DNA from 3 places in the Streptomyces sp. 3211.6 genome. Region 1 is predicted to be linked to each of the others. Evidence: riboswitches for the same ligand, from Rfam matches in the RefSeq annotation. Region 1 holds a riboswitch; each other region holds the start of a gene.
What was found. Region 1 has a riboswitch for cobalamin ahead of BX286_RS24540 (ribonucleoside-diphosphate reductase subunit alpha). Riboswitches for the same ligand answer to the same signal wherever they lie in the genome.

Region 1 (10,083 bases):
CGTACCGCTATGCGGACGGGGGCTTACGTCCACCGACAACCCCCCGTAGATTCCGTGCGCTTGCACGCAAATGATCAACGAGGGGACGAGGATCATGCCGGAACCGGGAGCAATAGGGACACAGCGGACACCGGCGGCGAGAGCCACCCCGCAGTCCATCGCCGTATGGGTGCTCGTGGCCCTCGTCGGCGCCGTCGGCTGGGGCGTGCTGGCGCTCTCGCGCGGTGAGGAGATCTCCGCCGCCTGGCTGCTGGCCGCCGCGCTGGGTTCGTACGCCATCGGCTACCGCTTCTACGCGCGGTTCATCGCGAACCGCGTGCTGAAGCTGGACGGCACCCGGGCCACCCCGGCCGAACGCCTCGACAACGGTGTCGACTTCCACCCCACCGACCGGCGCGTCCTCTTCGGCCACCACTTCGCCGCCGTCGCCGGCGCCGGCCCGCTCGTCGGCCCGGTGCTGGCCGCCCAGATGGGCTACCTGCCGGGGACCATCTGGATCGTCGCGGGCGTGATCTTCGCCGGTGCCGTCCAGGACATGGTGACGCTGTTCTTCTCCACCCGGCGCGACGGCCGCTCCCTCGGCCAGATGGCCCGGGACGAGATCGGCCCCGTCGGCGGGGCCGCCGCCCTGCTCGCCGTGTTCACCATCATGATCATCCTGCTGGCGGTGCTGGGCCTGGTCATCGTCAACGCCCTGGGGCACTCCCCCTGGGGCGTCTTCTCCATCGGCATGACCATCCCCATCGCCCTCTTCATGGGCGTCTACCTGCGCTGGCTGCGGCCCGGCCGGGTCACCGAGGTCTCCGTCATCGGCGTCGCGCTGCTGCTCCTCGCGATCGTCGCGGGCGGCTGGGTCGCCGAGTCCTCCTGGGCCGACTTCTTCACCCTGGAGAAGGAGACCCTGGTCATATGGATGATCGGGTACGGCTTCTTCGCCTCGGTCCTGCCCGTGTGGCTGCTGCTCGCCCCGCGCGACTACCTGTCCACCTTCATGAAGGTCGGCACGATCGCGCTGATGGCGGTCGGCGTGGTCGTCGCGATGCCGACGCTGAAGATGCCCGCGGTCACCGACTTCGCCACGCGCGGCGACGGCCCGGTCTTCGCCGGGTCGATGTTCCCCTTCGTCTTCATCACCATCGCCTGCGGAGCCCTGTCCGGCTTCCATTCCCTGGTCTCCTCGGGCACCACCCCGAAGATGATCCAGAAGGAGACCCAGGTCCGGGTCATCGGCTACGGCGCGATGCTCACCGAGTCCTTCGTCGCCGTGATGGCCGTGGTCGCCGCCTGCATCATCGAGCCCGGCCTCTTCTTCGGCGTCAACTCCCCCGCCGGAGCCATCGGCACCACCGTCCAGTCCGCCTCCGCGGCGGTCGGCCACTTCGGCTTCGCCATCACCCCGGACGCCCTCGCCCAGGCCGCGAAGGACGTCGAGGAGACCACCCTGCTGTCGCGCACGGGCGGTGCGCCCACGTTCGCGCTCGGGATGTCGGAGATCTTCTCCGCCGTGGTCGGCGGGGCCGGGATGAAGGCGTTCTGGTACCACTTCGCCATCATGTTCGAGGCCCTGTTCATCCTGACGACGGTGGACGCGGGCACCCGGGTCGGCCGCTTCATGCTCCAGGACACCCTGGGCAACGTGCACAAGTCCTTCAAGGACGTCAGCTGGAAGCCCGGTGTCTGGCTGGCCAGCGCGGTCGTCGTCGGCGGCTGGGGCTACTTCCTGTGGGTCGGCGTCAAGGACCCGCTGGGCGGCATCAACCAGCTCTTCCCGCTGTTCGGCATCGCGAACCAGCTCCTCGCGGCGGTCGCCCTCGCCGTGTGCACCACCCTGCTGGTGAAGTCGGGCCGGCTCAAGTGGGCCTGGGTCACGGCCGTCCCGCTGGCATGGGACGTGGCCGTCACCCTCACCGCGAGCTACCAGAAGATCTTCTCGGACGACGTGAAGATCGGCTTCTTCGCCCAGCGCGACAAGTACCAGACGGGCATCGACTCCGGGAAGCTGCTGCCGCCCGCCAAGACCATGGACGAGATGCACACCGTGGTCACCAACGCCACGGTCGACGGGGTCCTCTCGGCCCTCTTCGCGGCGCTGATCATCATCGTCCTGCTGGACGCGGCCCGCACCTGCTTCAAGGCCGTCTCCGACCCCGGGTCGGTCCGCCTGAGCGAGGTCCCGTGGACCGAGTCGAAGATCATCGCACCGGCGGGGCTCATCGCCACGGCCGAGGAGAAGGCCCAGCTCGCCGCAGCCGGCCTCGACGGGGGCGGCGGCCGCGTGAAGGACCCGGTCGCATGAGCGGCGCGGTCCGGGCGGCGCTGGCGAAGGCCCGGTACTTCGTACGGGAGTTCTCCGGCGAGGCCGCGTACGACCGCTACGTCGCCCACGCCCGCTCCCACGACCCCGAGGCCGAGGTCATGACCCGCCGCGCCTTCGAACGGGCGCGGACGGACTCCCGCGAGGCGGACCCGCGGGAGGGCTTCCGCTGCTGCTGAGCGGTTACCGAGGGGCCCCGCCGGTTATCCGGCGGGGCCCCTCGTGCGTATGCGGGGTCAGCGCACCCAGTCCTTGAGGGGCTCGGTCTGGAGCGTGATGCCAACGGGGTCCGGCAGCTCGATCTCCTTGCCGTACGCCACGACGTGGACGCTCTCGTATCGCTGCCCGTTGGGCTGGCTGTAGACGGAGACCTCGCACTTGGCCCGGTCGATCAGCAGGTATACGGGGATGCCGGTCTCCGCGTAGGCGCGGGGCTTCTCGACATGGTCCCGTCGACGGGTGTCGGAGTCCCACGAGGTTACCTCGACGGCCATGAGGATCGGATCCGGCTCGACCCAGTCGCCTTGTCCGACGAACGCGTCCTCGTGCGCCAGGACCCCGTCCGGAATGGCGCGGCCCTCCCGGTACTGTTCCGCCTTGATCCCCTGCCCCGGATGCAGGAACAACTCGGGCCGGGACTGCATGCAGATCTTGAGCAGCCACTGGATGATCCGCCCGTGGTCCCCGTCTGGCATGGCCTTGCTCCTGATGACCCCGTCGATGAACTCCAGCCGTGTCCCCGCCCTCTCACGGGCCGCTATGCGCGCCACGGCTTCAAAATCCTCAGTCAGCATGTGGGGTTGGTCTGTCATCACGGTCATGCCTCGCTCGTCTTCCTCGACGGTGCTGTCTCCGACGATAGCGCCGACCACCGACACCCGTCCGGCACACTCGGCGGCATGGACTTCGACATCAGGACGGCAAGGGAAGACGAGTACGCGCGGCTCGGGGAGATCACCGGGCAGGCCTACACCGGGGACGGGCTGCTCGACCTCAACGACGACGACCACTACCTGAACGTGCTCCGCGACGTCGCCGGGCGGGCCGCCGACGGGGAGGTGCTCGTCGCCGTCCGCGACGGGGTGCTCCTCGGCGGGGTGACCTTCGCCCCGCCCGGGAGCCGGCTCGCGGACATCGCCGGGCCACACGAGGCCGAGTTCCGGATGCTCGCGGTGACCGCCGAGGCGCGCGGGCAGGGCGTCGGGGAGGCGCTCGTACGGGCCTGTGCCGAACGGGCCCGCGCCCTGGAGGGGGTCACCGCACTGGTGCTGTCCACCCAGCCGGCCATGCGCGGGGCCCAGCGGATCTACGAGCGGCTCGGCTTCGTCCGCACGCCCGAACTGGACTGGTCGCCCATCCCGCAACTGACGCTGCTCACGTACCGACTGGAGCTGTGACGCCACGCTCCGCATGCAGCCGACACAACATGTGGGGGCTACCGCATCGGGTCGCCCCCACATGTATGCTCATGGCTGCTGCCGCCGCAGGGGAATCCGGTGGGAATCCGGAACTGTCCCGCAACGGTGTGACGTACGCCCACCGGCGTGTCCGCGAGTCCGAAGACCTGCCGGCAGTACCCCCGGATCGACCGACCCGGGGTGTCGATTCGTCCGGGCCTCGCGGTTGGGCCGGTGGACGCCATGCGGTGCTGCCCTGACGGGCCCCTGCCCGCGTGCGCCCGCTCGCGCCCCGCTCCGCCGATGACCGGGCCGAGTGAGGGAGAGCTCCCCCGTGACCATCGCGCCCGCCGCACCGCGCGCCGAGTCCGACCACCCCGAAGCAGAAGGTCCCGGGGCCGCCCTGCTGCGGATCCTCACCGAGCTCACGGCCGACCTCCCCGACACCGACCCCGGCCGGGTCGCCGCCGCCGCCCTGCGCGGCCGCAGCTCCGCCGCCGACGAGGCCGAGCTGCGCGGGCTGGCCACCGAGGCCGCCGCCGGCCTGATCTCCGAGGACCCGGCCTACTCCCGCCTCGCCGCCCGCCTGCTCACGCTGGCCGTCGCCGACGAGGCCGCCGGCCAGGGCTCGACCTCCTTCGCCGAGTCCGTCGCCGTCGGCCACCGCGAGGGCCTGATCGCCGACCGCACCGCCGAGTTCGTCGCCACCCACGCCGCCCGCCTGAACGCCCTCGTCGAGCACGCCCTCGCGGAGGGCGCCGACGACCGCTTCGGCTTCTTCGGCCTGCGCACCCTGCACAGCCGCTACCTGCTGCGCCACCCGCACACCCGTCAGGTGATCGAGACCCCGCAGTACTTCATGCTGCGCGTGGCCTGCGGCCTGGCGGAGGACGAGAGCGTCCGCGCCGTCGAGGAAGTGGCCTCGCTGTACCGGCTGATGAGCCGCCTCGACTACCTGCCGTCCTCCCCCACCCTGTTCAACTCGGGCACGCGGCACCCGCAGATGTCCTCCTGCTACCTCCTCGACTCCCCGCTGGACGAGCTGGACTCCATCTACGACCGCTACCACCAGGTCGCCCGCCTCTCCAAGCACGCCGGCGGCATCGGCCTGTCCTACTCGCGCATCCGCGCCCGCGGTTCGCTGATCCGCGGCACCAACGGCCACTCCAACGGCATCGTCCCGTTCCTGAAGACCCTCGACGCCTCCGTCGCCGCCGTGAACCAGGGCGGCCGCCGCAAGGGCGCCGCCGCCGTCTACCTGGAGACCTGGCACGCGGACATCGAGGAGTTCCTGGAGCTCCGCGACAACACCGGCGAGGACCAGCGCCGCACCCACAACCTGAACCTCGCCCACTGGATCCCGGACGAGTTCATGCGCCGCGTGAACGCCGACGCCGAGTGGTCGCTGTTCTCCCCCGCCGACGTCCCCGAACTGGTGGACCTCTACGGCGAGGAGTTCGACGCCGCCTACACCAAGGCCGAGGCCTCCGGGCTCGCCAAGAAGACCATGCCGGCCCGTGACCTGTACGGCCGCATGATGCGCACCCTCGCGCAGACCGGCCAGGGCTGGATGACGTTCAAGGACGCCTCCAACCGGACCGCGAACCAGACCGCGCTCCCGGGCACGGTGGTCCACTCCTCCAACCTCTGCACCGAGATCATCGAGGTCACCAACGACGGCGAGACCGCCGTCTGCAACCTCGGCTCCGTCAACCTCGGCGCCTTCGTCGCCGACGGCGCGATGGACTGGGAGCGACTGGACGAGACCGTCCGCACGGCCGTGACCTTCCTCGACCGCGTGGTGGACATCAACTTCTACCCGACCGAGCAGGCCGGCCGCTCCAACGCCAAGTGGCGTCCGGTGGGCCTGGGCGCGATGGGCCTCCAGGACGTCTTCTTCAAGCTGCGCCTGCCCTTCGACTCCGCCGAGGCGAAGGCGCTGTCCACGCAGATCTCCGAGCGCATCATGCTCGCCGCGTACGAGGCCTCGTGCGACCTCGCCGAGCGCAGCGGACCGCTCCCGGCCTGGGCCGAGACCCGTACCGCCCAGGGCGTCCTGCACCCCGACCACTACGAGACCGAGCGCCACTGGCCCGAGCGCTGGGACGCCCTGCGCGCCCGCATCGCGAAGTCCGGCATGCGCAACTCGCTGCTCCTGGCGATCGCCCCGACGGCGACGATCGCCTCGATCGCGGGCGTGTACGAGTGCATCGAGCCGCAGGTCTCCAACCTCTTCAAGCGCGAGACCCTCAGCGGTGAGTTCCTGCAGGTCAACGCCTACCTGGTGGAGGACCTGAAGAAGCTGGGCGTCTGGGACGCGCAGACCCGCGAGGCGCTGCGCGACTCCTCCGGCTCCGTCCAGGGCTTCGGCTGGATCCCGGCGGAGGTCCGCGAGCTGTACCGCACGGCGTGGGAGATCCCGCAGCGCGGCCTGATCGACATGGCGGCGGCCCGTACGCCGTACCTGGACCAGAGCCAGTCGCTGAACCTGTTCCTGGAGACGCCCACCATCGGCAAGCTCAGCTCGATGTACGCGTACGCCTGGAAGCAGGGCCTGAAGACCACGTACTACCTGCGCTCGCGCCCGGCGACGAAGATCGCCCGCGCGGCCTCCGGCACCGCCGTCCCGGCCGCCGCCACCCCCACCCAGCTGCCCCAGGCGATGGACGCCGAGGCGCTGGCCTGCTCCCTTGAGAACCCCGAGTCCTGCGAGGCCTGCCAGTAATGAGCTCCACCGAGAAGAAGAACCTCCTCGACCCGGGATTCGAGCTCACGCTCCGCCCGATGCGCTACCCGGACTTCTACGAGCGCTACCGGGACGCGATCAAGAACACCTGGACGGTGGAGGAGGTCGACCTCCACTCCGACGTCGCCGACCTGGCGAAGCTGACGCCGGCCGAGCAGCACATGATCGGCCGTCTGGTGGCGTTCTTCGCGACGGGCGACTCGATCGTGGCGAACAACCTGGTCCTGACGCTGTACAAGCACATCAACTCCCCGGAGGCGCGCCTGTACCTGTCGCGCCAGCTGTTCGAGGAGGCCGTGCACGTCCAGTTCTACCTGACGCTGCTCGACACCTACCTGCCCGACCCGGACGACCGCGCGGCCGCTTTCGCGGCCGTGGAGAACATCCCGTCGATCCGCGAGAAGGCGCAGTTCTGCTTCAAGTGGATGGACTCGGTCGAGAAGATCGACCAGCTGGAGACGGCCGCCGACCGCCGCCGCTTCCTGCTGAACCTGATCTGCTTCGCCGCGTGCATCGAGGGCCTGTTCTTCTACGGTGCCTTCGCGTACGTGTACTGGTTCCGCTCGCGCGGCCTGCTGCACGGCCTGGCGACGGGCACCAACTGGGTCTTCCGCGACGAGACCATGCACATGAACTTCGCCTTCGAGGTCGTGGACACGGTCCGCAAGGAGGAGCCGGAGCTCTTCGACGACGCCCTCCAGCAGCAGGTCACCGACATGCTGAAGGAGGCCGTGGAGGCGGAGCTGCAGTTCGGCCGCGACCTGTGCGGTGACGGCCTGCCGGGCATGAACACCGACTCGATGCGCGAGTACCTGGAGTGCGTCGCCGACCAGCGCCTGGTGCGCCTCGGCTTCCCGCCGGTCTACGGCTCGCAGAACCCGTTCTCGTTCATGGAGCTCCAGGGCGTCCAGGAGCTGACGAACTTCTTCGAGCGCCGCCCGTCGGCCTACCAGGTGGCCGTCGAGGGCACCGTCGACCTGGACGAGGACTTCTAGTCCGGCAGTCCTGCCACCCGAACGGCACCGCCCTTGCGCGAGGAGCCGGGACGCGACACGTGAGCGCGTCCCGGCTCTTCGCGTTCCTGCTCCCGGCGTTCCGGCCCGAGCTGGCGGTCGATGCGGCGTTCGTGCAGGAGGCCGTGGAGGGAAGGGGCGAGGAGGAGGGCGGCGACGGTGAGGACGGTGAGGTAGTCGAGGAGCGTGTTCATGACTCCAAGATCGCTCGGGCGGCGGGAACCGGACAGTGGCAGGACTGTCATGGAAGAGCGAATTACTGCCACACTGGGTCCATGCTGAAGGCTGGATCATGAAAAGCGTGGCCGTGGCCCTCGTCGACGGGGTGGCCCCCTTCGAGTTCGGGATCTTCTGCGAGGTCTTCGGGATCGACCGGAGCGAGCAGGGGCTGCCCGTGTACGACTTCGCGGTGTGCGCGGCCGAGGAAGGGCCGCTCACCATGGCGGACGTCGGCTTCACCGTCGCGCCGGCCCACGGGCTGGAGCGGCTGGAGGTAGCCGACCTGATCTGCCTGCCCGCCGACCGCAAGGCGCCGGTGCGGGAGTACCCCGAGCCCTTCCTCGACGCCCTGCGCCGGGCCGTGGACCGGGGGGCGCGGGTGCTCAGCGTGTGCAGCGGGGCCTTCGTGCTCGGCGCGGCCGGGCTGCTGGACGGGCGGCGCTGCACCACCCACTGGATGCACGCCCCCGCGCTGGCGCGGCGCTATCCGGCCGCCCGGGTCGACCCGGACGTTCTCTACGTGGACGAGGGGCCGGTGATCACCGCCGCCGGGACGGCCTCGGGCATCGACGCCTGCCTGCACGTGGTCCGCCAGGAGCACGGGGCCGAGGTGGCCAACACCATCGCCCGGCGGATGGTCGTCCCGCCCCACCGGGACGGCGGCCAGGCCCAGTTCATCCAGCGGCCGCTGCCGCGTACCGGCTGCGACACGGTGGGCGAGGTGATCGGCTGGATGGCCCGGCACCTGGACGAGGAGATCACCGTCGAGCAGCTGGCGGAGCGGGCCCACATGTCGCCGCGCACCTTCGCCCGCCGCTTCCTCCAGGAGACGGGGACGACCCCGTACCAGTGGGTGCTGCGCCAGCGGGTGCTGCTGGCGCAGGAGTTGCTGGAGTCCACCGACGACACGGTCGACGCCATCGCGGGCCGCAGCGGTTTCGGCAACGCGGCGGCCCTGCGCCACCACTTCCTGCGGGCCCTGGGCACCACCCCGAACGCCTTCCGCCGGGCCTTCCGCGGTCCGCGCGCGGCGGCCTGACGGGCGGGAGGCACCCACGGCCGGTATTCGCCCCCTGACTTGACATGCGGGGCCGGCAGGTCTGGCCGTCGTGCCGTGGCGGTGGTGGGATCCGAACACGCCGCACCGCGCGACCCACGCGGAACACCCCCCACAGGCGAAGGCCCCGTTCCGGAGCGTTTCCGGAGCGGGGCCTTCGTGCGTCCGCGGGGTGCGGGCCGGGTCAGTCGTTCGCGACGACCGGGTAGCGCGGGGTGTTCTCCGCCATCTGGCGCAGGGCGTCCTTGCGGTCGCGCTTGGAGAGGCGGTCGATGTACAGGTAGCCGTACAGGTGGTCGGTCTCGTGCTGGAGGCAGCGGGCGAAGTAGCCGGTGCCGCGGACCTTGATCGGGTTGCCCTGGGCGTCCTGGCCGGTGACCTCGGCGTAGTCGGGGCGGGCCAGGGAGGCGTAGGCGGTGGGGACGGAGAGGCAGCCCTCGTTGGAGTCGTCCAGGACGCGGGAGCCGGCCGGCAGCTCGACGAGCTTGGGGTTGACCACGACGCCCGTGTGGCGGACGCCGTCGTCGTCGGGGCAGTCGTAGACGAACACCTTGGCGTCCACGCCGATCTGGTTGGCGGCCAGGCCCACGCCCTCGGCGGTCTTCTGGCTGGCGAACATGTCGTCGATCAGCTGCGCCAGCTCGTCGCCGAACTCGGTGACGTCCTTGCACTCGCGGTGCAGGACCGGGTTGCCGACGACCGTGATCGGACGGGACGTACCGCGCTCGCGGTGGGCGAGCTCGCGCGCCTCACAGTCCTCGGTGTCCACGACGTAGCCTTCGTCGTCGATCGGGGTCACCTGGTTCTCCTGCTGCGCCATGTCCGCCGTACGCCTTCCCTCAAGTCCGTGGTGTGCCCGTACAGCCTACGGCCCGGGGTCAGCAGACTTCTTCGAGATCCCGCCACTCCCGGCTGTCGGGGCTGTCGGCGACCCAGCCGTCGAGCAGTCCGCGCACCAGTCCGGCCGGGGCGGCGATGCCGCATTCGCGCTCGGGGACCCACAGGGAGCCGGATCCGGCCGTGCGGTGGCCGAGCGGGCCGGGGTGGCCGGGCTCGCTGTGGTCGTGGGGGTCGAGGTGGTCGCCGTTGCCCTCGCCGCTGGGCATCGAGCTCTCCGAACAGGTCCGGCAGAGCAGCCGCACCGACGAGGACCAGTCCTCGGCGGCGAAGCCCGCGTCCGAGGCCAGCTGCTCCAGGGCGTCGCGGTCGTCCTCGGTGGCCGCCTCCAGCAGGACCACCCAGGTCGGCACCGGAGAGGGGGCCCACAGCTCGATCTCGTCGAAGACCGGGTACGAGGGCCCGGCCGCGGTGACCCGCTCGCCGTGCGGCACCCCGTC
Region 2 (10,083 bases), 230 kb from region 1:
GAGGTCGGCGCGTACCTGATGGTCGACATGGCCCACTTCGCGGGCCTGGTCGCCGCGGGCCTGCACCCGAACCCGGTGCCGCACGCCCACGTGGTCACCACCACCACGCACAAGACCCTCGGCGGTCCGCGCGGCGGCGTCATCCTGTCGACGCAGGAGCTGGCCAAGAAGATCAACTCCGCGGTCTTCCCCGGTCAGCAGGGCGGTCCCCTGGAGCACGTGATCGCGGCCAAGGCCGTCTCCTTCAAGGTCGCGGCCTCGCCCGAGTTCAAGGAGCGCCAGGAGCGCACCCTGGAGGGCGCCAAGATCATCGCCGAGCGCCTGGTCCAGCCGGACGTCACCGAGGTGGGCGTGTCCGTCCTCTCCGGCGGCACCGACGTGCACCTGGTCCTGGTCGACCTGCGCAACTCCGAGCTGGACGGCCAGCAGGCCGAGGACCGGCTCCACGAGATCGGCATCACGGTCAACCGGAACGCCATCCCGAACGACCCGCGCCCGCCGATGGTCACCTCGGGCCTGCGCATCGGCACGCCGGCGCTGGCCACCCGCGGCTTCGGCGCCGAGGACTTCCGCGAGGTCGCCGAGATCATCGCGCAGGCCCTGAAGCCGGCGTTCGACGCGGACGACCTCAAGGCGCGCGTCTCCGCGCTCGCCGCGAAGTTCCCGCTCTACCCGTCGCTGTAGTCACGGGCCAGGAGGGGCCCGGCCTTGTTCCGCACAGGGCCGGGCCCCTTCCTGTCTTCTTCCCGGCCCGTTTCCCCGCCGGGACACCGGAACGCGAGCTGACTCACGTCCCGCGGACCCTTCCACGAGGCGAAACGTTCATCTCCACGCGTTACGCTCGTCTGCCGGACAAAATCCGCAGATCCCCCGCGCACCACCCCGCTCCACCACACCCCTGCCCCCCTCCCCACCCCACGAGCCGACAAGGGAGTCCGCCAGTGGCCATCTCCGTCTTCGATCTCTTCTCCATCGGTATCGGCCCCTCCTCCTCCCACACGGTCGGCCCGATGCGCGCCGCGCGCATGTTCGTGTCGCGGCTGAAGAAGGACGGCCTCCTCGCCCAGACCGCCTCCGTCCGGGCGGAGCTCTTCGGCTCCCTCGGCGCCACCGGCCACGGCCACGGCACCCCCAAGGCGGTCCTGCTCGGCCTGGAGGGCCACTCCCCGCGCACGGTGGACGTGGAGAGCGCCGACGACGAGGTGGAGCGGATCCGCCGGACCGGGAAGCTGCGCCTGCTCGGGACCGAGATAGGGAGCGTCCACGAGATCGACTTCGACGAGCCCAGCCAGCTGATCCTCCACCGCCGCCGCTCGCTGCCGTACCACGCGAACGGCATGACCCTCTTCGCCTACGACGCCTCCGGCGCCCCGCTGCTGGAGAAGACCTACTACTCGGTCGGCGGCGGCTTCGTCGTGGACGAGGACGCGGTCGGCGAGGACCGGATCAAGCTCGACGACACCGTGCTGAAGTACCCCTTCCGCTCCGGTGACGAGATGCTCCGTCTCGCGAACGAGACCGGCCTGTCGATCTCCTCCCTGATGATGGAGAACGAGAAGGCCTGGCGGACGGAGGAGGAGATCCGCGAGGGCCTCCTGGAGATCTGGCGGGTCATGCAGTCCTGCGTCTCGCGCGGCATGTCCCGCGAGGGCATCCTCCCGGGCGGGCTGCGCGTCAAGCGCCGGGCCGCCGCCACGGCGCGCCAGCTGCGCACCGAGGGCGACCCGCTGCTGCACCGCAGCGAGTGGACGACGATCTACGCGATGGCCGTGAACGAGGAGAACGCGGCGGGCGGCCGCGTCGTCACCGCGCCCACCAACGGCGCCGCGGGCGTCCTGCCGGCCGTCCTGCACTACTACGTGAACTTCGTGCCCGGCGCGGACGAGGACGGCGTGGTGCGCTTCCTGCTGGCCGCGGGCGCGATCGGCATGCTCTTCAAGGAGAACGCCTCGATCTCCGGCGCCGAGGTCGGCTGCCAGGGCGAGGTCGGCTCCGCCTGCTCCATGGCGGCGGGCGCCCTGGCCGAGGTGCTGGGCGGCTCCCCGGAGCAGGTGGAGAACGCCGCCGAGATCGGCATGGAGCACAACCTGGGCCTGACCTGCGACCCGGTCGGCGGCCTGGTGCAGATCCCGTGCATCGAGCGCAACGGCATGGCGGCGGTCAAGGCCGTCACGGCGGCCCGGATGGCGATGCGCGGCGACGGCAGCCACAAGGTCTCCCTGGACAAGGTCATCAAGACCATGAAGGAGACCGGCGCCGACATGAAGGTCAAGTACAAGGAGACCGCGCGCGGCGGTCTCGCGGTCAACGTCATCGAGTGCTGACCGCTCGGCGCAGCGTGACGAGGTGAGCAGGGGCCCGGCGCGGGTGCGCCGGGCCCCTGCGCGCGTCCGGGGAAGAGGGGTCCCACGGCCCGCCCGGGTCGGGACCTTCGGCCCCCGGGCGGCGGGCGGTACGTGCACTAGCGTGCTTCGGGGGGCGCTGTTACCCCGCGAAGAGAGGCAGCCGCCATGGCCATCACCGAACACCGTGTCCTGCCGCTGCGGCTGGAGGCCGCACCGCTGCCGGTCCCCCTGGAGGGCGTCTTCGTCTACCGCACGGACCGGCCCTACGAGGTCGCCGTGGAGTTCCAGGGCGCCGGCGTCCGGATCGCCCGCTGGGTGTTCTCGCGGGAGCTGCTGATCGACGGGCAGACCTGCGCCACCGGGGAGGGCGACATACAGGTGTGGCCGCGGTGGACGGGCACCGAGCCCCGCGTCCTGCTGGCCCTGAGCAACGGCGAGCGGGGCTGCGTGGTCTCCGTGCGGGCCAAGGACCTGCGCGGGCTGTGCCGGCGGATGACCGAGCTGGTCCCACGGGGGCAGGAGCAGCGCCACTACGACCTGGACGCCGAGCTGAGCGCACTGCTGACCTTCTGAGCCGGCGGGCCGCCCCGTGCAACCACGGGGCCCCCGGGAATGTCATACCGGATGACAGTCATTCCCCGTCTCAGAGGATCGGGGGGACGCCATGCGTCACCACCCGCACCGCCGCCGGTTCGTGGCCCTGGCCACAGGTGCCCTGCTGACCGCAGGGCTCGCGCTCGCCGCACCGGCCTCGGCGGCCGCACCGGCCGCCGTCCGCTCCACGACCCCGCTCGTCGTCAACGCCCGCTGGGGCGGTCACTGCACGTACGACCGGATCGTGATCGACCTCCAGGGCTCCGTGCCCTCCTTCACCGTCACTCCCGTCTCCCAGCTGGTCTACGACGGCTCCGGCAAGCCGGTCCCGCTGCCGGGGAAGTACTTCCTGGAGATCCGCCTGCACCCGGCCGCCGGCCACGACGACGCGGGCAACAACGTCTACCAGGGCCCCAAGCTCCAGCAGATCAGCCTCAGCAAGCTCAAGGGCCTGGCCCTGACCGGTGACTTCGAGGGGTACGTGACCTTCGGGGCCGCCTTCGACACCCCGCCCGCCTACAGCACCTCCGTCCTGCACGCGCCCGAGCGGCTCGTGGTGGACATCGCCCATCCGAACACCTGCTGACGCCGGACGCCGGACACCCTCAGCGGTGTTCGGGGTTCGGGAAGTCGAAACGGCAGCCGGCGTCCCACTCGGAGCGCTGGTTGCCGTGGGCGGGGACGCCCCCGGCGCGCTTGAGGAGCGCCGCGAGGTGCATCAGGTTCCAGGACATGAACGTCGTGTTGCGGTTGGTGAAGTCGTTCTCGGGGCCGCCGGAGCCCGGGTCGAGGTACGAGGGGCCGGGGCCGGCCTCGCCGATCCAGCCCGCGTCCGCCTGCGGCGGGATGGCGTAGCCCAGGTGCTGGAGGCTGTAGAGGACGTTCATGGCGCAGTGTTTGACGCCGTCCTCGTTGCCGGTGATCAGCGCGCCGCCGACCCGCCCGTAGTAGGCGTACTGGCCCCGGTCGTTCAGCAGCGAGGAGCAGGCGTAGAGCCGCTCGATGACCTGCTTCATGACCGAGCTGTTGTCGCCGAGCCAGATGGGGCCGCAGAGGACGAGGATGTCGGCGTCCATGATCTGGCTGTAGAGCACCGGCCACTGGTCGCTCTCCCAGCCGTGGTCGGTCATGTCCGGCCAGACGCCGGTGGCGATGTCGTGGTCGACGGCGCGGATCAGCGAGGTCCGCGCGCCGGCCGACTCCATGACGGCGCGGCTCCGCGAGATCAGCCCCTCGGTGTTGCTGGTCTCGGGCGAGCGCTTGAGGGTGCAGTTGAGGTAGACGGCGGACAGGTCGGAGTAGTCGTAGGCGGCCACGCCCCCACCCTGCGGGGCCGCCGCCGCCCGCGCCAGCGTTCGGCACCCTTCCGGGGGGCGAAGCGGAATTGAGCCATCCGATCGGCCGGATCGGTCCGGGTTGATACCGGTCCGTGCGGGCGACTAGGGTCAGCTGGCCTTGGTGTTCGGGAAACCGGTGGAAAACCGGTGCGGCCCTCGCCACTGTGATCGGGAAGTCCAGCTCCACCCCTCGCGGGAGCCACTGGGACCGTGCGGGAGACCGCAGGGACCCGGGAAGGCGGAGCCGGGGCGGCAGTACCCGTCAGCCAGGAGACCGGCCGGGGCGCGTACGTCCATCCACGAGGTGCTGGAGAGGTCTCCCGACTCATGCACATAGCCGAGGGGTTCCTGCCCCCGCTGCACGCGGCCGCCTGGGGCGCCGCGTCCGCCCCGTTCGTCGTCCACGGGGTCCGCGCGCTGACCCGCGAGGTCAAGTCCCACCCCGAGAGCACACTGCTCCTCGGCGCGTCCGGTGCATTCACTTTCGTCCTGTCCGCCCTGAAGATCCCCTCGGTGACGGGCAGTTGCTCGCACCCCACGGGGACCGGGCTCGGCGCCGTCCTCTTCCGGCCGCCCATCATGGCGGTGCTCGGCACGATCACCCTGCTGTTCCAGGCCCTGCTGCTGGCGCACGGCGGGCTCACCACCCTCGGCGCCAACGTCTTCTCGATGGCCATCGCCGGGCCCTGGGCCGGGTACGCGGTCTACAAGCTGCTGCGCAGGTCCGGCGCCCCGCTGATGGTCACCGTCTTCTTCGGCGCCTTCTTCGCCGACCTGGTCACCTACTGCGTGACCTCGGTCCAGCTGGCCCTCGCCTTCCCGGACCCGTCGAGCGGATTCCCGGGCTCCCTGGAGAAGTTCGCGGGCATCTTCGCCCTCACCCAGATCCCGCTCGCGGTCAGCGAGGGGCTGCTGACGGTGCTCGTGATGCGGCTGCTGATGCAGTCGAGCAAGTCGGACCTGGTCCGGCTCGGGGTCGCCAAGCTGACCGGAGCCAAGCGGACCGAGGGGGCGGCAGCCTGATGAGCCGGAACGCCAAGATCAACACCCTGCTGCTGCTCCTGGTGGCCGCACTGGCCGTGCTGCCGCTCGCGCTGGGGCTCGGCGAGGGCAAGGAGGAGCCCTTCGCGGGCGCCGACGCCCAGGCGGAGTCGGCCATCACCGAGCTGGAGCCGGACTACGAGCCCTGGTTCTCCCCGCTGTACGAGCCTCCGTCGGGCGAGGTGGAGTCCGCCCTGTTCGCCCTCCAGGCGGCCCTGGGCGCGGGCGTGCTCGCGTACTACTTCGGGGTCCGCAGGGGCCGCCGGCAGGGCGCGGCCCAGGCCCTGGCGCAGACGGCGGCCGGAGCCGGGGCGCAGGCCCCCGCCGAGCCCGCGCGGGAGCCGTAGCCGGTGCTGCCGATCGACGTCGCGGCGCACTCCAGCCGCTGGCGGGGCCGCCATCCGCTGGAGAAGGCCCTGCTCGGGTTCGGGCTGACCGTCACCGCGGTGTGCCTGCCCCCGTGGCCCGGCGGGCCGCTGGTGGCCGCAGCGACCCTGGCAGTGCTGCTGGGGCCCGCCGGGGTGTCCGGGCGCCGGCTGTGGCGGGCCTTCCGGGTCCCGCTGGGGTTCTGCGTCACCGGCGCGCTGCCGCTGCTTGTGTCGGTGGGCGGTCCCGACGGGCTCCTCGCGCCGGCCCCGGACGGGCCCCGGCACGCGCTGGACCTGCTGCTGCGCACCTCGGCCGCCTCGCTGGGAGTGCTGCTGTTCGCCTTCACCACGCCCGTCTCGGACGTGCTGCCGCGGCTGGTGCGGGCCGGGGTGCCCGCGCCGGTGGTGGACGTGGCCCTGGTCATGTACCGGATCGGCTTCCTGCTGCTGGACTCCCTCGCCCAGGTCCGCCGGGCCCAGGCGGCCCGGCTCGGGCAGGCCGGGCGGGCCGCCGCCTGGCGTTCGGTGGCCGGGCTCGCGGCGACCTCGTTCGTCCGGGCCTTCGACCGCGCCGCCCGGCTCCAGGAGGGGCTCGCGGGGCGGGGTTACGACGGCGCGCTGCGGGTGCTGGTCCCGCCGGCGCGGCTGTCCCGGCGGTTCCTGGCGGCCGCCGCCGCCCTCCTGGCCGCCCTGGTCGCGGGGACCCTCGTACTGAAGGAGCTGGGGCTGTGACCCCGTTGGTGGAACTGGCCGGCGCGGGATACGCGTACGAGGACGGCCCGGCCGTGCTGTCGGGCGTGGACTTCGCGATCGCCGAGGGGCGGGCGCTGGTGCTGCTGGGCCGCAACGGCAGCGGCAAGACCACGCTGATGCGGCTGCTGAGCGGGGGCCTGCGGCCCGCGTCGGGGGCGCTGCGGCTGGAGGGTACGCCGGTGTCCTACGACCGGCGGGGGCTGACGCGGCTGCGCACCACCGTCCAGCTGGTGGTGCAGGACCCCGACGACCAGCTGTTCGCGGCCTCGGTGGAGCAGGACGTGTCCTTCGGCCCGATGAACCTCGGGCTGGCGCAGGCCGAGGTCCGCGAGCGGGTGGACTCCGCGCTGGCCGCCCTCGACATCACCGCGCTGCGCGACCGGCCGACGCACCTGCTGTCGTACGGGCAGCGCAAGCGGGCGGCGATCGCGGGTGCGGTGGCGATGGCGCCGCGGGTGCTGATCCTGGACGAGCCGACGGCCGGGCTCGACCCGGACGGGCAGGAACGGCTGCTGGACGTCCTGGCCGGGCTGCGGGCGGCGGGGACCACGGTGGTGATGGCCACCCACGACGTGGACCTGGCGGTCCGGTGGGCGGACGACGCCGCTGTGCTGACGCCCTCCGGGGTGCGGGTGGGGCCTGCGGGGGATCTGCTGTCGGATCCGGAGCTGTTGGCGTCCGCGGGGCTGCGGGCTGCCTGGGCGCCGGTGGTGGGGGCGTTCCTGCGGGGCAGGGGGATGCTGGCGGACGGGGTTCCGGGGCCGCGGACGCCGGAGGAGCTGGGCGCGCTGGGCTGAGCGGGGTCGGGGGCGGGGCGGGGCCGGGGGCGGGGCGGGGTCGGGCCTCCCGGCGGGGTGTCCCGGTGTGCCCACCCTCCCCCAAGCTCTCGGCTTCGCTCGAGCAGGGGGGACCCCCATCGCCCCTGCGGGACGATTGCCCACACCTAGGATGGCCGCATGTCGTTGCCGCATGCCATTCTCACCGCGTTGTTGGAGAAGCCCTCGTCGGGGCTGGAGCTGACGCGGCGGTTCGACAAGTCGATCGGCTACTTCTGGTCCGCGACGCACCAGCAGATCTACCGGGAGCTGGGGCGGCTGGAGGAGGCCGGGCTGATCCGGGCGCTGCCCAGCGAGGCGCCCGTGCGGGGGCAGAAGAAGGAGTACGAGGTGCTGCCCGACGGCCGCGCGGAGCTGGCGCGGTGGGTGGACGAGCGGCAGGATCCCAAGCCGATGCGGGACGCGCTGCTGCTGCGGATCCGGGCGGCGGCCGTGGTGGGGCCGCAGGGGCTCGGGGCGGAGCTGCGGCGGCACCTGGAGCTGCACCGGGCACAGCTGGCGGAGTACGAGGCCATCGAGGCGAAGGACTTCCCGGCGGGGCGCAACGCCGACCCGGACCGGCTGCGCCGGCTCGTGCTGCACGGGGGGATCGCCCTGGAGGGCTTCTGGCTCGGCTGGCTGGAGGAGGCCCTCGCAGAGGTCGAGGACATGACGGGTCCGAGCGGGGCCTGACGCGCCCCCGTCCCGGCGGGCGGGACGGAGGCGGGCGCGGCGCCCGTTCGGCGGGGCCTTACTTGTTCAGGTCGGCCCAGAACTCGTCGAAGCTCAGCAGCTTGTCGCCGTTGAGGTCCTTCGCCGCGATGATCGCGTCGGCGACCGCGGGGGTGACGAACGCGTCCCCCATCGCCTTCATGGCCGCGCTGTACTCGTCGGCCGTGATGACGCCGTCGCCGTTCGCGTCGAACCGGTCGAACGTCTCACGTGCCTTGTCGATGTCCGCCACTGGGCCACCCCTTCCTGGTGCTTGTTGACCGGCTCAGGGTAGCCGCACCGGGGGCCGTCCCCGCCCACGGGTCCCCGGAGCCGTGGGCGGGCTCCCAGGACGCCGTCGCGTTCCCGTCCGGGCAGGCGGGCCTAGCGGAAGATGCCGGTGTGGCCGAGCGAGTAGCGGCCGGGCTGCGGGTAGACGGCCAGGCCGTGCGGGCCGCTGCCGACGGGGATCTTCGCCAGCTCCTTGCCGGTGGTGGTGTCGATCGCGTAGACCTCGGAGTTGTAGCGGCCGGACAGCCACAGCACCTTGCCGTCGGCCGAGACCCCGCCCATGTCGGGGCTGCCGCCGTCGGGCAGCTCCCACTTCTTGGTGAGCTGGTTCTTCTTGAAGTCGAAGACGGAGATGCTGCCCTCGCCGCGGTTGGAGACGTACATCTCGCGGGAGTCGCGGCTGACGTAGAGGCCGTGGCAGCCCTTGCCGGTGGGGAGCAGCTTGGGGACGTCGAACTTGTCGCCGCTGAGCACCCACATGCCGTGCGCCATCATGTCGGCGACGTAGAAGGTCTTCCCGTCGGGCGAGATCTTCACGTCCTGGGGCATCGCGCCCTCGAACGGGAGCTTCTGCTGCCCGATGACCTCCATCTTCTCGGTGTCGACCTTGAGCAGTTCGCCGGAGAACTCGCAGCTGACGATGAAGTAGCGGCCGTCGAGGGAGAAGTCCGCGTGGTTGACACCGAAGCAGGTCACGGGGACGGTCTTGACCCGGTTCATGGTGTGCGGGTCGCGGAAGACCAGCTCGCGGTCCATGGAGGCCATCACGATGGCGTACTTGCCGTTGGGGGTGAAGTAGAGGTTGTACGGGTCGTGGACCTCGACCGGCTCGCCCGCCTCGCCGGTGGCCGGGTTGATGGGGGTGAGGGTGTGGCCGCGGTTGTTGTTGACCCAGAGGGTCTTCATGTCCCAGGAGGGCACCACGTGCTGGGGCTGGACGCCGACCGGGATGGTGTCGACGACCTTGTAGGTGGCCGGGTCGATGACGGACACCGTGTTGGAGTTGGTGTTCGGCACGTAGACGCGCGACGGGAAGCCCTTGACCACCGGGGAGAGCTTGTTCGGCCGGTCCGCCGCGTACACGTCGGCCGGGTCGAGCACCGGGGGCATCCCGGCCAGCCCCGGCGGTACGGCGGGCACGGCTTTGACGGGGTTGGCCGGCCCCTTGGAGCCGAGTGCCTCGGCGGGCGCCTTGTCGGCCGATCCGCAGCCGGCCAGGGCGGCGAGGACCAGACCGGCCAGCAGCACGGTGGCCTTCCGGGGAAGGCGGGTGGTCGTCATGGGGTCAGCAGCTCCGTGGTGGTCACCGCGCGCAGCTTGCGGCGCGCGAGTTCTTCGAGGAGGGGCGGCATCGCGTCGACCGTGTCCGCGTAGCCGAAGTGCAGGCTCACCACCGATCCGCCGTGGATCGTCCCGGTGACGTTGCTGACGACGGTCGCGGCGCCGGGCGAGGTGAAGTCGAGGGAGTCCACGTCGTAGGAGAGGACGTGCGGATAGCCGGCCCGCTGGGCCAGTTTCTGGACGAGGGGGCTGGCGTTCTGGGTCTGCGAGGGACGGAACCAGGTGCCGATGGAGCCGGTGAGGCGCTTGAGGCGCTGGGCGCAGCCGGTGATCTCGGCGTAGGCCTCCGCCTCGGGCAGGGAGTTGATCGCGAGGTGGTGGTGGGTGTGGTTGCCGAGCTCGTGGCCGCCGTCGAGGATCCGGCGGGCCATGTCGGGGTGGTCGTCGAGCCAGGTGCCGATGGCCAGGACGGTGACGTGCGCGCCCGCCTTCTCGGCTTCGGCGAGCACGGCGCGGGCGATGGCGGGGTCCCCGTTGCCGTGGAAGG
Region 3 (10,083 bases), 920 kb from region 1:
CTTGTCGTACATCCAGTCGGCTACCACGCCCGTCGTGGCGTCGTAGCCGAAGAGGTAGTCGACCGTCGCCGCGAGTTCGAAGGCGCCCTTGTAGCCGTGGCGGCGCATCGCCTCGATCCACTTGGGGTTGACCACGCGGGCTCGGAAGACCCGGCTGGTTTCTTCGACGAGGGTGCGGGTCTTGACCGTTTCCGGGCGGGTGGAGTCGCCGATGTAGGCCTCGGGGGCCGTGCCGCGCAGGGCGCGGACCGTGGCCACCATGCCGCCGTGGTACTGGAAGTAGTCGTCCGAGTCGGCGATGTCGTGCTCTCGGGTGTCCGTGTTTTTTGCGGCGACCGTGATGCGCTTGTACGCCGTCTCCATCTCGGTGCGGGCCGGGCGGCCTTCGAGGCCGCGGCCGTAGGCGTAGCCGCCCCAGACCGTGTAGACCTCCGCGAGGTCGGCGTCGGTGCGCCAGTCGCGGGAGTCGATCAGCTGGAGGATGCCCGCGCCGTAGGTGCCCGGGCGGGAGCCGAAGATGCGGGTGGTGGCCTTGCGTTCGTCGCCGTGGGCGGCGAGGTCGGCCTGGGCGTGGGCGCGGATGAAGTTCTCGGCGTGCGGTTCGTCCAGGGAGGCCGCCAGGCGGACCGCGTCGTCCAGGAGGCCGATGACGTGCGGGAACGCGTCGCGGAAGAAGCCCGAGATGCGGAGGGTGACGTCGATTCGGGGGCGGGCGAGTTCCGACAGGGGGATCGCTTCGATGCCCGTGACGCGGCGGGAGGCCTCGTCCCAGACCGGGCGGATGCCCAGGAGGGCGAGGGCTTCGGCCACGTCGTCGCCCGCCGTGCGCATCGCGCTCGTGCCCCAGAGGGACAGGCCGACCGAGGCCGGCCACTCGTCGTCGTGGTCCGCGCGGTAGCGGGCCAGGAGGGAGTCGGCCAGGGCCTGGCCCGTCTCCCACGCGAGGCGGGAGGGGACGGCCTTCGGGTCGACCGAGTAGAAGTTGCGGCCCGTCGGGAGGACGTTGACCAGGCCGCGGAGGGGGGAGCCGGAGGGGCCGGCCGGGACGAAGCCGCCGTCCAGGGCGGTGAGGACGTTCGTGATCTCGGCCGTGGTGCCGGCCAGGCGGGGGGCCACCTCGTTCGCCGCGAAGGTGAGGATGTCGGAGACCGCCTGAGGGTGGCCGGCCGAGATGGTGGCTACCGCCTCGGGGGACCAGTTCGCGTCCTCCATCGCCTGGACCAGGGCGCGGGCCGTCTCCTCGACGGTGTCCGCCGCGGTGCGGGTGGCCGCCGACTCGTCGAGGCCGAGGGCCTCGCGCAGGCCGGGCAGGGCGGAGGTGCCGCCCCAGATCTGGCGGGCGCGCAGGATGGACAGGATCAGGTTGACGCGGGCCTCACCGGTCGGGGCGCCGCCCAGGACGTGCAGGCCGTCGCGGATCTGGGCGTCCTTGACCTCGCACAGCCAGCCGTCGACGTGGAGGAGGAAGTCGTCGAAGCCGTCGTCGTCGGGGCGTTCGTCCAGGCCGAGGTCGTGGTCGAGCTTCGCCGCCTGGATCAGGGTCCAGATCTGTGCGCGGATCGCCGGGAGCTTGGACGGGTCCATGGAGCTGATCTGGGCGTACTCGTCCAGGTGCTGTTCGAGGCGGGCGATGTCGCCGTACGACTCGGCGCGCGCCATCGGCGGGACCAGGTGGTCGACCAGGGTGGCGTGCACCCGGCGCTTGGCCTGGGTGCCCTCGCCCGGGTCGTTGACCAGGAAGGGGTAGACGAGGGGGAGGTCGCCGAGGGCCGCGTCCGGGGAGCAGGAGGCGGACAGGCCCGCGTTCTTGCCGGGCAGCCATTCGAGGTTGCCGTGCTTGCCCAGGTGGATCATGGCGTCGGCGCCGAAGCCGCCGTCGGCGGCCGATGCCTGGATCCAGCGGTAGGCGGCCAGGTAGTGGTGCGAGGGCGGCAGGTCCGGGTCGTGGTAGATCGCGATCGGGTTCTCGCCGAAGCCGCGCGGCGGCTGGATGAGGATGAGGAGGTTCCCACGGCGCAGGGCGGCGAGGACGATGTCGCCGTCCGGGTTCGAGGAGCGGTCCACGAACATGTTGCCGGGGGCTTCGCCCCAGTGCTCCTCGACGCTCTCGCGGAGGTCCGCGGGCAGCTCGGCGAACCAGCGCTTGTAGTCGGCCGCCGGGATGCGGACCGGGTTGCGGGCCAGCTGCTCCTCGGTGAGCCAGTCCTGGTCGTGGCCGCCGGCCTCGATCAGGGCGCGGATCAGCTCGTCGCCGTCGCCGGAGACCAGGCCCGGGATGTCGGCGGCGGGGCCGAAGTCGTAACCGGCCGAGATGAGGGTGCGCAGGAGTTCCACCGCGCTGGCCGGGGTGTCCAGGCCGACCGCGTTGCCGATGCGGGAGTGCTTGGTGGGGTACGCGGAGAGGACCAGCGCGATCTTCTTGTCGGCGGCGGCGATGTGCCGCAGGCGGGCGTGGCGGACGGCGATGCCGGCCACGCGGGCGGCGCGTTCGGCGTCGGCGACGTAGGCGGGCAGGCCGTCCTCGTCGATCTCCTTGAAGGAGAACGGGACGGTGATCAGCCGGCCGTCGAACTCGGGCACGGCGACCTGGGTGGCGGCGTCGAGCGGGGACAGGCCCTCGTCGTTCTCCTCCCAGTTGCCGCGCGAGCCCGTCAGGCACAGGGCCTGGAGGATCGGCACGCCGAGACCGGCCAGGGCGCCCGCGTCCCACGACTCGTCGTCCCCGCCCGCCGAGGCGGTGGCGGGGCGGGTGCCGCCGGCGGCGAGGACGGTGGTGATGACCGCGTCCGCGCCGGACAGGGCCTGGAGGAGTTCCGGCTCGGGCGTGCGCAGGGAGGAGACGTACAGGGGGAGCGGGCGGCCGCCCTTGGCCTCGATGGCGTCGCACAGGGCGTGGACGAAGGCGATGTTGCCGCTCATCTGGTGGGCGCGGTAGTAGAGCACCGCGACCTGGGGGCCGGTCGCCTCCGTGGCGGGGCGCTCCAGGGGGCCCCAGGTGGGGGAGGCGGCCGGGGGCTCGAAGCCGTGGCCGGTGAGCAGGACCGTGTCGGAGAGGAAGCGGGCCAGCTGGCCGAGGTTGGCCGGGCCGCCGTGCGCGAGGTAGCCGTGCGCCTCGGCGGCGATGCCGATCGGGACCGTGGAGGCCTCCATCAGCTGGGCGTCCGGGGCCTGTTCGCCGGTCAGGACCACCACGGGGCGGGTCTGGCCGGGGGCGAGGAGCACGTCGAGGCCCTCCTGCCAGGCGCGCAGGCCGCCGAGGAGGCGTACGACGACCAGCTCGGCGCCGTCGAGGAGGCCGGGGAGGTCGTCGAGGGGGAGGCGGGAGGGGTTCGCGAACCGGTACGGCACGGGGCCGCCGGCGGTGTTCGCGGCGCGGGCGCTGAGCAGATCGGTGTCGGACGTCGACAGCAGCAGGATCATGCGGCGGCAGGCCTTCCTCGGGGTTTCCGCGCCCCGGGCAGTGAGGACAGCGGGAGTTCCTGACTCACCCGGCGGATCGCTCCGCGGGGCTCACAGTGGCGGGACCGCGCCGGAATCGCACCGGGCTTCCTCCCATGTCGCCGTCCTCGGCGATGACGGGCCGAGTGGTCCGCCGGAAGGTCATCTTAGGTGGCCTTTTCCCTGGCCGGGAGGTGGGGTGGCCCGGTGGGGTGGGTCGGTCTCGCGGGCGGGTGGGGTGTGGTGGGGTGCGGTGCGGTGCGGTGCGGTGCGGTGCGGTGCGGTGTGCCGTGGGGGCTCTGCCCTCGGGGCTGCGCCGCAAACGCCGGGCGGGGGTGGGGGCCGCTGCGCGGAGCCGTCTCCCCGCCCCGCCCTTTCGCCGTCTCTCCGCCAGCTACCGCTGGGAGGTGCCCCCAGGGGCTCCGCCCCGGACCCCGCGTCTCGGACGCCGGCGAGGCCGGATTTCGCCCGGCGGGGTCCGGACGCTCACGGCGGATCCCCTGGTCGGGGTGGCGACGGACACAGGTCGGGGGTGGGGAATCGTGGGTATGCTCGCGGCCATGCCGCCCCAGCCACCTTCCGCCGCATCGCGGGACGAACCCGTCATACGTGACCGCGGTGACGCCTGTCCCGGCGCGTTGCGGCTGCACGCCGCCGACGACGGCTACCTCGCGCGCGTCCGGATCCCCGGCGGGCTGCTCACCACGCGGCAGGCCGTCGCCCTCGGAGACGCCGCCGACCGGTTCGGCGATGGGCACCTGGAGCTCACCTCCCGCGGCAACGTCCAGCTGCGCGGTCTCGCCGAAGGCTGCGGCGGCGGGCTCGCGGAGCTCCTGGACGGAGCCGGGCTGCTGCCCGCGCCCAGCCATGAGCGGGTGCGCAACATCGTGGCCACCCCGGTGGCCGGGCCCCAAGTCGTGGGCTGGGTCCGGGAACTCGACCGGCTGCTGTGCGCCAGCGCCCGGGCGGCGGAGCTGTCCGGCCGGTTCCTGTTCGCCCTCGACGACGGGCGGGGGGACGTGGCCGCCCTCGACCCCGATGTGACCGTGCTGGCACGCGGTCCCGAGGCCGCCCGCGGCCCGGGAAGTTCCACGGATCCGGACGGCGCGGCGGTCCCTGCGGGTCCTGTCGGTCCCAGGGGTTCCGATGGCCTCGACGGCCGTGGTGGCCTCGACAGCCTTGACGGATTCGGTGGCCGCGACGGCGGCGACGGCCGCGGTGGCCGCGGTGGCCGCGGTGGCCGCGTCGGGCTCAACAGCCCCGGTGGCCCTGACGGCCGCGGTGGCCGCGACAGGCTCAACGGCCCCCACGGCAGGCTCAATGGCCCCGAGGGCCATGGTGGCCTCGACGGATTCGATGGCTGCGAAGGCCGCGAAGGCCGCGAAGGCCGCGATGGCGGTGGCCGCGGTGGCTTCGATGGCCTCGACGGCCGTGGTGGCCTTGACGGTTTCGGTGGCTGCGAAGGCCTCAATAGCCGCGATGGCGGTGGCCTTGACGGCCGCGGTGGCCGCGACGGCCCCGGTGGCCCGAAGGGGGCCGGCGGATCTGGCGGTTCCGGGGCCGGGGCGGAGGCCGGGGTCGGTAGCGGCGGTGGGCGGCGGGCCCTCGTACGGCTCGGAGCCGGGCGTGGTGCCGTCGAGGTCGCGGCCGTCGATGCCGCACGGGCCGCTCTGTGTGCCGCAGAGTACTTCCTCGATGTCGTCGGTACCGCCGGGACCCGGGCCTGGCGGCTTGCCGAATTGCCCCCCGAACACGCCTTGGACGAGTGGGAGTTCGTTCGGCGCCTAGCCGACGCAGGGATCGCCGCCGGGCACGTGCCCGAGGTGGCCTGGCCGTACGCCGAGCCGCCCCGGCCCGGGCGCGTGGGCGCGGCCGGGCTGTGCGTGCTGCCCCCGCTCGGGCGGGTCGGCACCGCGCAGTGGCGGGTCCTGGCCGAGGCCGCCGACGGCGGCGACGGCGAGCTGCGCGTCACCCCGTGGCGCAGCCTCGTCCTCCCGCGCGCGGACGCCGACGGCGCCGCACGCATCGAGGCGGCCGGCCTCGTCGTCCGGCCCGAAAGCCCCTGGCGGGCCGTCACCGCCTGTACGGGCAAGCCCGGTTGCGTCAAGTCCCTCGCGGACGTACGCGCCGACGCGCGTGCCGTCGTAAGGGAACAGAAGGCCGCCGGGGAACTGCCCGTGCACTGGTCGGGCTGCGCCCGCCGGTGCGGGCATCCGCGCGGCACCGCCTGGGCGGACCTCGTCGCCACCCCCGACGGCTACGAACTCGACGGGCGGCCCGTCCCGCACGCAGACCTGGCGGCCGCCCTCACGGCCGCACGCACCACCCCCACCACAACCGAAGCCGCAGTGAAGAAATGAGCGAGTACACCGTGTTCGAGTACGAGAAGGACGGCGCCGCGATCTACCGCCAGTCCTTTGCCACGATCCGCGCCGAGGCGGACCTCTCCGGGCTGCCCGCCTCGGTCGCCCAGGTCGCGGTGCGCATGATTCACGCCTGCGGCATGACCGACCTCCCCCAGGACCTCGGCTACACCCCCGAGGTCGTCCTGCGCGCCCGCGCCGCGCTGCACGCCGGCGCGCCGGTCCTGTGCGACGTGCAGATGGTCGCCAGCGGCGTCACCCGCAAGCGGCTGCCCGCCGGCAACGAGGTGATCTGCACCCTCTCCGACCCGGCCGTGCCCGCGCTCGCCGCGAAGATGGGCACCACCCGCAGCGCCGCAGCCCTCGAAGTCTGGCGCGACCGGGGCCTGTTGGAGAACTCCGTCATCGTCGTCGGCAACGCCCCGACCGCGCTGTTCCGGCTGCTGGAGATGATCGAGGAGGGCGCCCCGCGCCCCGCCGCCGTCATCGGCGTGCCCGTGGGCTTCATCGGCGCCGCCGAGTCCAAGGACGCCCTCGCCGCCCACCCCTCGGGCCTCGACCACCTGATCGTGCGCGGCCGGCGCGGCGGCAGCGCCATCGCGGCCGCCGCGGTCAACGCGATCGCGAGCGAGGAAGAATGAGCGGCACGGACCACAACACGGCGAAGGGCAAGCTGTACGGGGTCGGGCTCGGGCCCGGCGACCCGTCGTTGATGACCCTGCGGGCCGTCGAGGTGATAGCGCAAGCGGACGTCGTCGCCTACCACAGCGCCCGCCACGGCCGTTCCATCGCCCGCTCGATCGCCGCGAAGCACCTGCGCGCCGACCACGTCGAGGAGCCGCTGGTCTACCCGGTCACCACCGAGACCACCGACCACCCCGGCGGCTACCAGGGCGCGATGGAGGAGTTCTACGAGGCCTCCGCCGCCCGCCTGGCCGCGCACCTGGACGCCGGCCGGACCGTCGCCGTGCTCGCGGAGGGCGACCCGCTCTTCTACGGCTCGTACATGCACATGCACAAGCGGCTCGCCGACCGCTACGAGGCGGAGGTCGTCCCCGGCGTCACCTCGGTGAGCGCCGCCGCCGCCCGCCTCGGCACCCCGCTGGTCGAGGGCGAAGAGGTGCTGACGATCCTGCCCGGCACCCTGCCCGAGGAGGAGCTCACCGCCCGCCTCGCCGCCACCGATTCGGCCGTCGTCATGAAGCTCGGCCGTACCTTCCCCGCCGTGCGGCGGGCGATGGAGGGCAGCGGCCGGCTGGCGGAGGCCCGTTACGTCGAGCGCGCCACGATGGAGGGCGAGCGGACCGGGGTCCTCGCGGACACCGACCCCGACAGCGTCCCGTACTTCGCCGTCGCCGTCGTGCCCAGCCGCATCGGCAACCCGGGCAGCGCGCCGTCCGGGCCCGGCGAGGTCGTCGTCGTCGGCACCGGCCCGGCCGGGCCGCTGTGGCTGACCCCCGAGACGAAGCGGGCGCTGGCCGACGCCGAGGTACTGGTCGGGTACACCACCTACCTGGACCGGGTGCCGGTCAAGCCGGGCCAGGTGCGGCACGGCTCCGACAACAAGGTGGAGTCCGAGCGGGCCGAGTTCGCCCTCGACCTCGCCCGGCGCGGCAAGCGGGTCGCGGTGGTGTCCGGCGGCGACCCCGGGGTCTTCGCCATGGCCACGGCGGTCCTGGAGGTGGCCGGCCAGGCCCCCTACGCGGACGTGCCCGTACGGGTGCTGCCGGGCGTGACGGCGGCCAACGCGGCGGCCGCCGCGGCCGGGGCCCCGCTGGGCCACGACTACGCCACCCTCTCGCTCTCCGACCGGCTCAAGCCGTGGGAGGTCATCGCGGAGCGGCTGCGCGCGGCCGCCGCCGCCGATCTGGTGCTCGCCCTGTACAACCCGGGCTCGCGCAGCCGGACCTGGCAGGTGGCCCAGGCACGGGAACTGCTGCTGGAGCTGCGCGCGCCGCAGACGCCGGTGGTCGTGGCCCGGGACGTGGGCGGCCCGGAGCAGTCGGTGCGGATCGTCACGCTGGCCGAACTGGAGCCGTCCGAGGTGGACATGCGGACGATCCTGCTGATCGGCTCCTCGCAGACGCAGGTGACCGAGCGGCCCGACGGGTCGCGGGTGACGTGGACGCCGCGCCGCTATCCGTGACGGTGGTGCCGTGGCCCGGACCGGGATCCCCCGGACCGGGCCGCGGCCGGACCGGGATCCCCCGGACCGGGCCGCGGCCGGACCGTCGTTCCGTCCGGGGCGCGGGACCGGCCGGCGTCGCCCCCGCTCAGCCCGGGCAGCCCGCCAGAGCGTCCGGGCAGCCGTGGACCGTCGCCGGGTCGAGCGTGAGCAGCTGCCACGACACCACCCCGGCCGGCGGCGAGTCCTCCAGGGCGGGGTCGATGTGCGCGTTGAGCGCCGACCCCGCCGGGAGGTTCAGCCGGGTCACCTCCCCGGCGGTGCACGACACGTCGAACGACCGGTCCCCGGAGCCGCCTTCGCGGGACAGCACCAGGGTGACCCGGGAACTCTCCTCGCTGTCACAGGCGATGTCGAAGCGGTACGGGCGCTCCCCGCCGGTCTCCAGGGTCTTCTCCATCCCCGCCTTCAGGAACCCCGTCCCCCGCATGGTCACGCGGGCGCCGGCCGCGACGTCCTTGCCCAGGGTCTCGTCGGCCCGCTGGAGCGCGTCGTCGGGCTCCCAGCCCTGGGGCTCGGGCGCCGCGCCCCCACCGCATCCGGTGACGAGCGCCGACGCGGCGGCGAGGGCCAGGACGAGGGCGAGGGGGTGACGTATCCGCATTCCTCCACCCTAAGGGGCGCGGCCCGCTCCGTCCCCGAGCCAGCGCAGGGCCGCCTCCACCGAATCCGCCCGGGCCGGACCCTCCGGTACCGGCGGACGGCGCACGACCAGCACCGGGATCCCGGCCTCCCGGGCGGCGGTGAGCTTGGGGGCCGTCGCGTCGCCGCCGCTGTCCTTGGTGACCAGGACGTCGATGCGGTGACGGGCCATCAGCTCCCGCTCCTCCTCCAGCCCGAACGGGCCGCGGGCCAGCACGGTCTCCAGGCGGGGCGGCACCGGCCCCTCCGGCGGGTCCACCGAACGCACCAGGAACCAGGTGCCGGTGAGGTGCGCGAAGGCGTGCAGGCCCGTCCGTCCGGTGGTCAGGAAGGCCCGCCCGCCGAGGGACGGCAGCACTGCGGCGGCGCCCGCCAGGTCGTCCGCGAACGTCCAGGCGTCGCCCGGGCCCGGACTCCAGCCCGGCCGCCGCAGCGCCAGCACGGGCACGCCCGTGAGTACCTCCGCCCCGGCCGCGTGGAAGCTCATCCGCTCGGCGAAGGGGTGCGTGGCGTCGACGACGTGCGTGACCCCGTGGGCGGTGATCCAGCGGGCCAGCCCCTCGACCCCGCCGAACCCGCCGATCCGGGTCTCGCCCGGCGGCAGCACCGGCGAGCCGACCCGGCCCGCGAGGGAGTTCGTCACCCGGTACGAGGACGCGTACGCGGGGTCCCGCGCCAGTGCCTCCGCCAGCCGGCGGGCCTCGGTCGTGCCGCCCAGGATCAGGACGTGCCGCGCGGGCTCCCGTACGGTGTGCGGCGGCTCAGCAGACATGCCGGTCGCGCTCGGGGGAGTAGAGGTGGCTGTCGCGGAACTGCTCCGCGCCCAGCGTCCGCCCCACCACGATGACGGCGGTGCGCACCAGTCCCGCCTCCTTCACCTGTCCCGCGATGTCGGCGAGCGTCCCGCGCAGGATCAGCTCGTCGGGGCGGCTGGCCATCGCCACCACCGCCACCGGGCACTCGGCCCCGTAGTGCGGCAGCAGTTCCTCCACGACCCGGTCCACGTAGCGGGTGGCCAGGTGCAGCACCAGCAGGGCGCCGCTGCGGCCGAGCGTGGCCAGGTCCTCGCCGGGCGGCATCGGGGTGGCCTGCTGGGCGATCCGGGTCAGGATCACGGTCTGGCCGACGGTGGGCACGGTCAGCTCCCGCTTGAGGGAGGCCGCCGCCGCCGCGAACGCCGGCACGCCCGGGACGACCTCGTACGGGATGCCCGCCGCGTCCAGGCGCCGCATCTGCTCGGCGACGGCGCTGAAGATGGAGGGGTCGCCCGAGTGCAGCCGCGCCACGTCCAGGCCCGCCTCGTGGGCCCGTACGCACTCGGCGATGATCTCGTCGAGGTTCAGCCGGGAGGTGTCGACCAGCCGGGCCCCCTCGGGGCACTCCTCCAGGAGCTCGCGCGGGACCAGGCTGCCGGCGTAGAGGCAGACCGGGGCGGCGGCGAGGGTGCGGGCGCCG

Region 2: linked by a shared signal. The riboswitch ahead of BX286_RS25595 (energy-coupling factor ABC transporter permease) and the one ahead of BX286_RS24540 (ribonucleoside-diphosphate reductase subunit alpha) in region 1 are both predicted to bind cobalamin.
Region 3: linked by a shared signal. The riboswitch ahead of cobN (cobaltochelatase subunit CobN) and the one ahead of BX286_RS24540 (ribonucleoside-diphosphate reductase subunit alpha) in region 1 are both predicted to bind cobalamin.

What each region holds. Positions count from the first base shown of each region.
Region 1 covers NZ_RBXC01000001.1:5,267,916-5,277,998, reverse strand. Annotated here, with positions in the region: gene BX286_RS24560 (carbon starvation CstA family protein) at 95-2,296, shown strand; gene BX286_RS24555 (YbdD/YjiX family protein) at 2,293-2,493, shown strand; gene BX286_RS24550 (Uma2 family endonuclease) at 2,551-3,135, opposite strand; gene BX286_RS24545 (GNAT family N-acetyltransferase) at 3,214-3,711, shown strand; cobalamin riboswitch at 3,767-3,901, shown strand; gene BX286_RS24540 (ribonucleoside-diphosphate reductase subunit alpha) at 4,046-6,436, shown strand; gene BX286_RS24535 (ribonucleotide-diphosphate reductase subunit beta) at 6,436-7,452, shown strand; gene BX286_RS36715 (hypothetical protein) at 7,449-7,664, opposite strand; gene BX286_RS24525 (helix-turn-helix domain-containing protein) at 7,760-8,728, shown strand; gene def (peptide deformylase) at 8,931-9,566, opposite strand; gene BX286_RS24515 (hypothetical protein) at 9,625-10,083, opposite strand, start outside.
Region 2 covers NZ_RBXC01000001.1:5,501,609-5,511,691, reverse strand. Annotated here, with positions in the region: gene glyA (serine hydroxymethyltransferase) at 1-684, shown strand, start outside; gene BX286_RS25615 (L-serine ammonia-lyase) at 942-2,324, shown strand; gene BX286_RS25610 (SsgA family sporulation/cell division regulator) at 2,511-2,918, shown strand; gene BX286_RS25605 (hypothetical protein) at 3,010-3,525, shown strand; gene BX286_RS25600 (flavodoxin family protein) at 3,545-4,255, opposite strand; cobalamin riboswitch at 4,379-4,574, shown strand; gene BX286_RS25595 (energy-coupling factor ABC transporter permease) at 4,604-5,299, shown strand; gene BX286_RS25590 (energy-coupling factor ABC transporter substrate-binding protein) at 5,299-5,664, shown strand; gene cbiQ (cobalt ECF transporter T component CbiQ) at 5,668-6,417, shown strand; gene BX286_RS25580 (ATP-binding cassette domain-containing protein) at 6,414-7,235, shown strand; gene BX286_RS25575 (PadR family transcriptional regulator) at 7,395-7,946, shown strand; gene BX286_RS25570 (EF-hand domain-containing protein) at 8,005-8,217, opposite strand; gene BX286_RS25565 (YncE family protein) at 8,349-9,536, opposite strand; gene BX286_RS25560 (polysaccharide deacetylase family protein) at 9,533-10,083, opposite strand, start outside.
Region 3 covers NZ_RBXC01000001.1:6,188,878-6,198,960, forward strand. Annotated here, with positions in the region: gene cobN (cobaltochelatase subunit CobN) at 1-3,420, opposite strand, end outside; cobalamin riboswitch at 3,453-3,610, opposite strand; partial or broken gene BX286_RS37910 (cobalamin biosynthesis protein CobG) at 3,987-4,500, shown strand; gene BX286_RS38095 (hypothetical protein) at 4,485-5,798, shown strand; gene BX286_RS28520 (precorrin-8X methylmutase) at 5,795-6,442, shown strand; gene BX286_RS28525 (precorrin-2 C(20)-methyltransferase) at 6,439-7,947, shown strand; gene BX286_RS28530 (hypothetical protein) at 8,075-8,590, opposite strand; gene BX286_RS28535 (cobalt-precorrin-6A reductase) at 8,600-9,400, opposite strand; gene cobM (precorrin-4 C(11)-methyltransferase) at 9,390-10,083, opposite strand, start outside.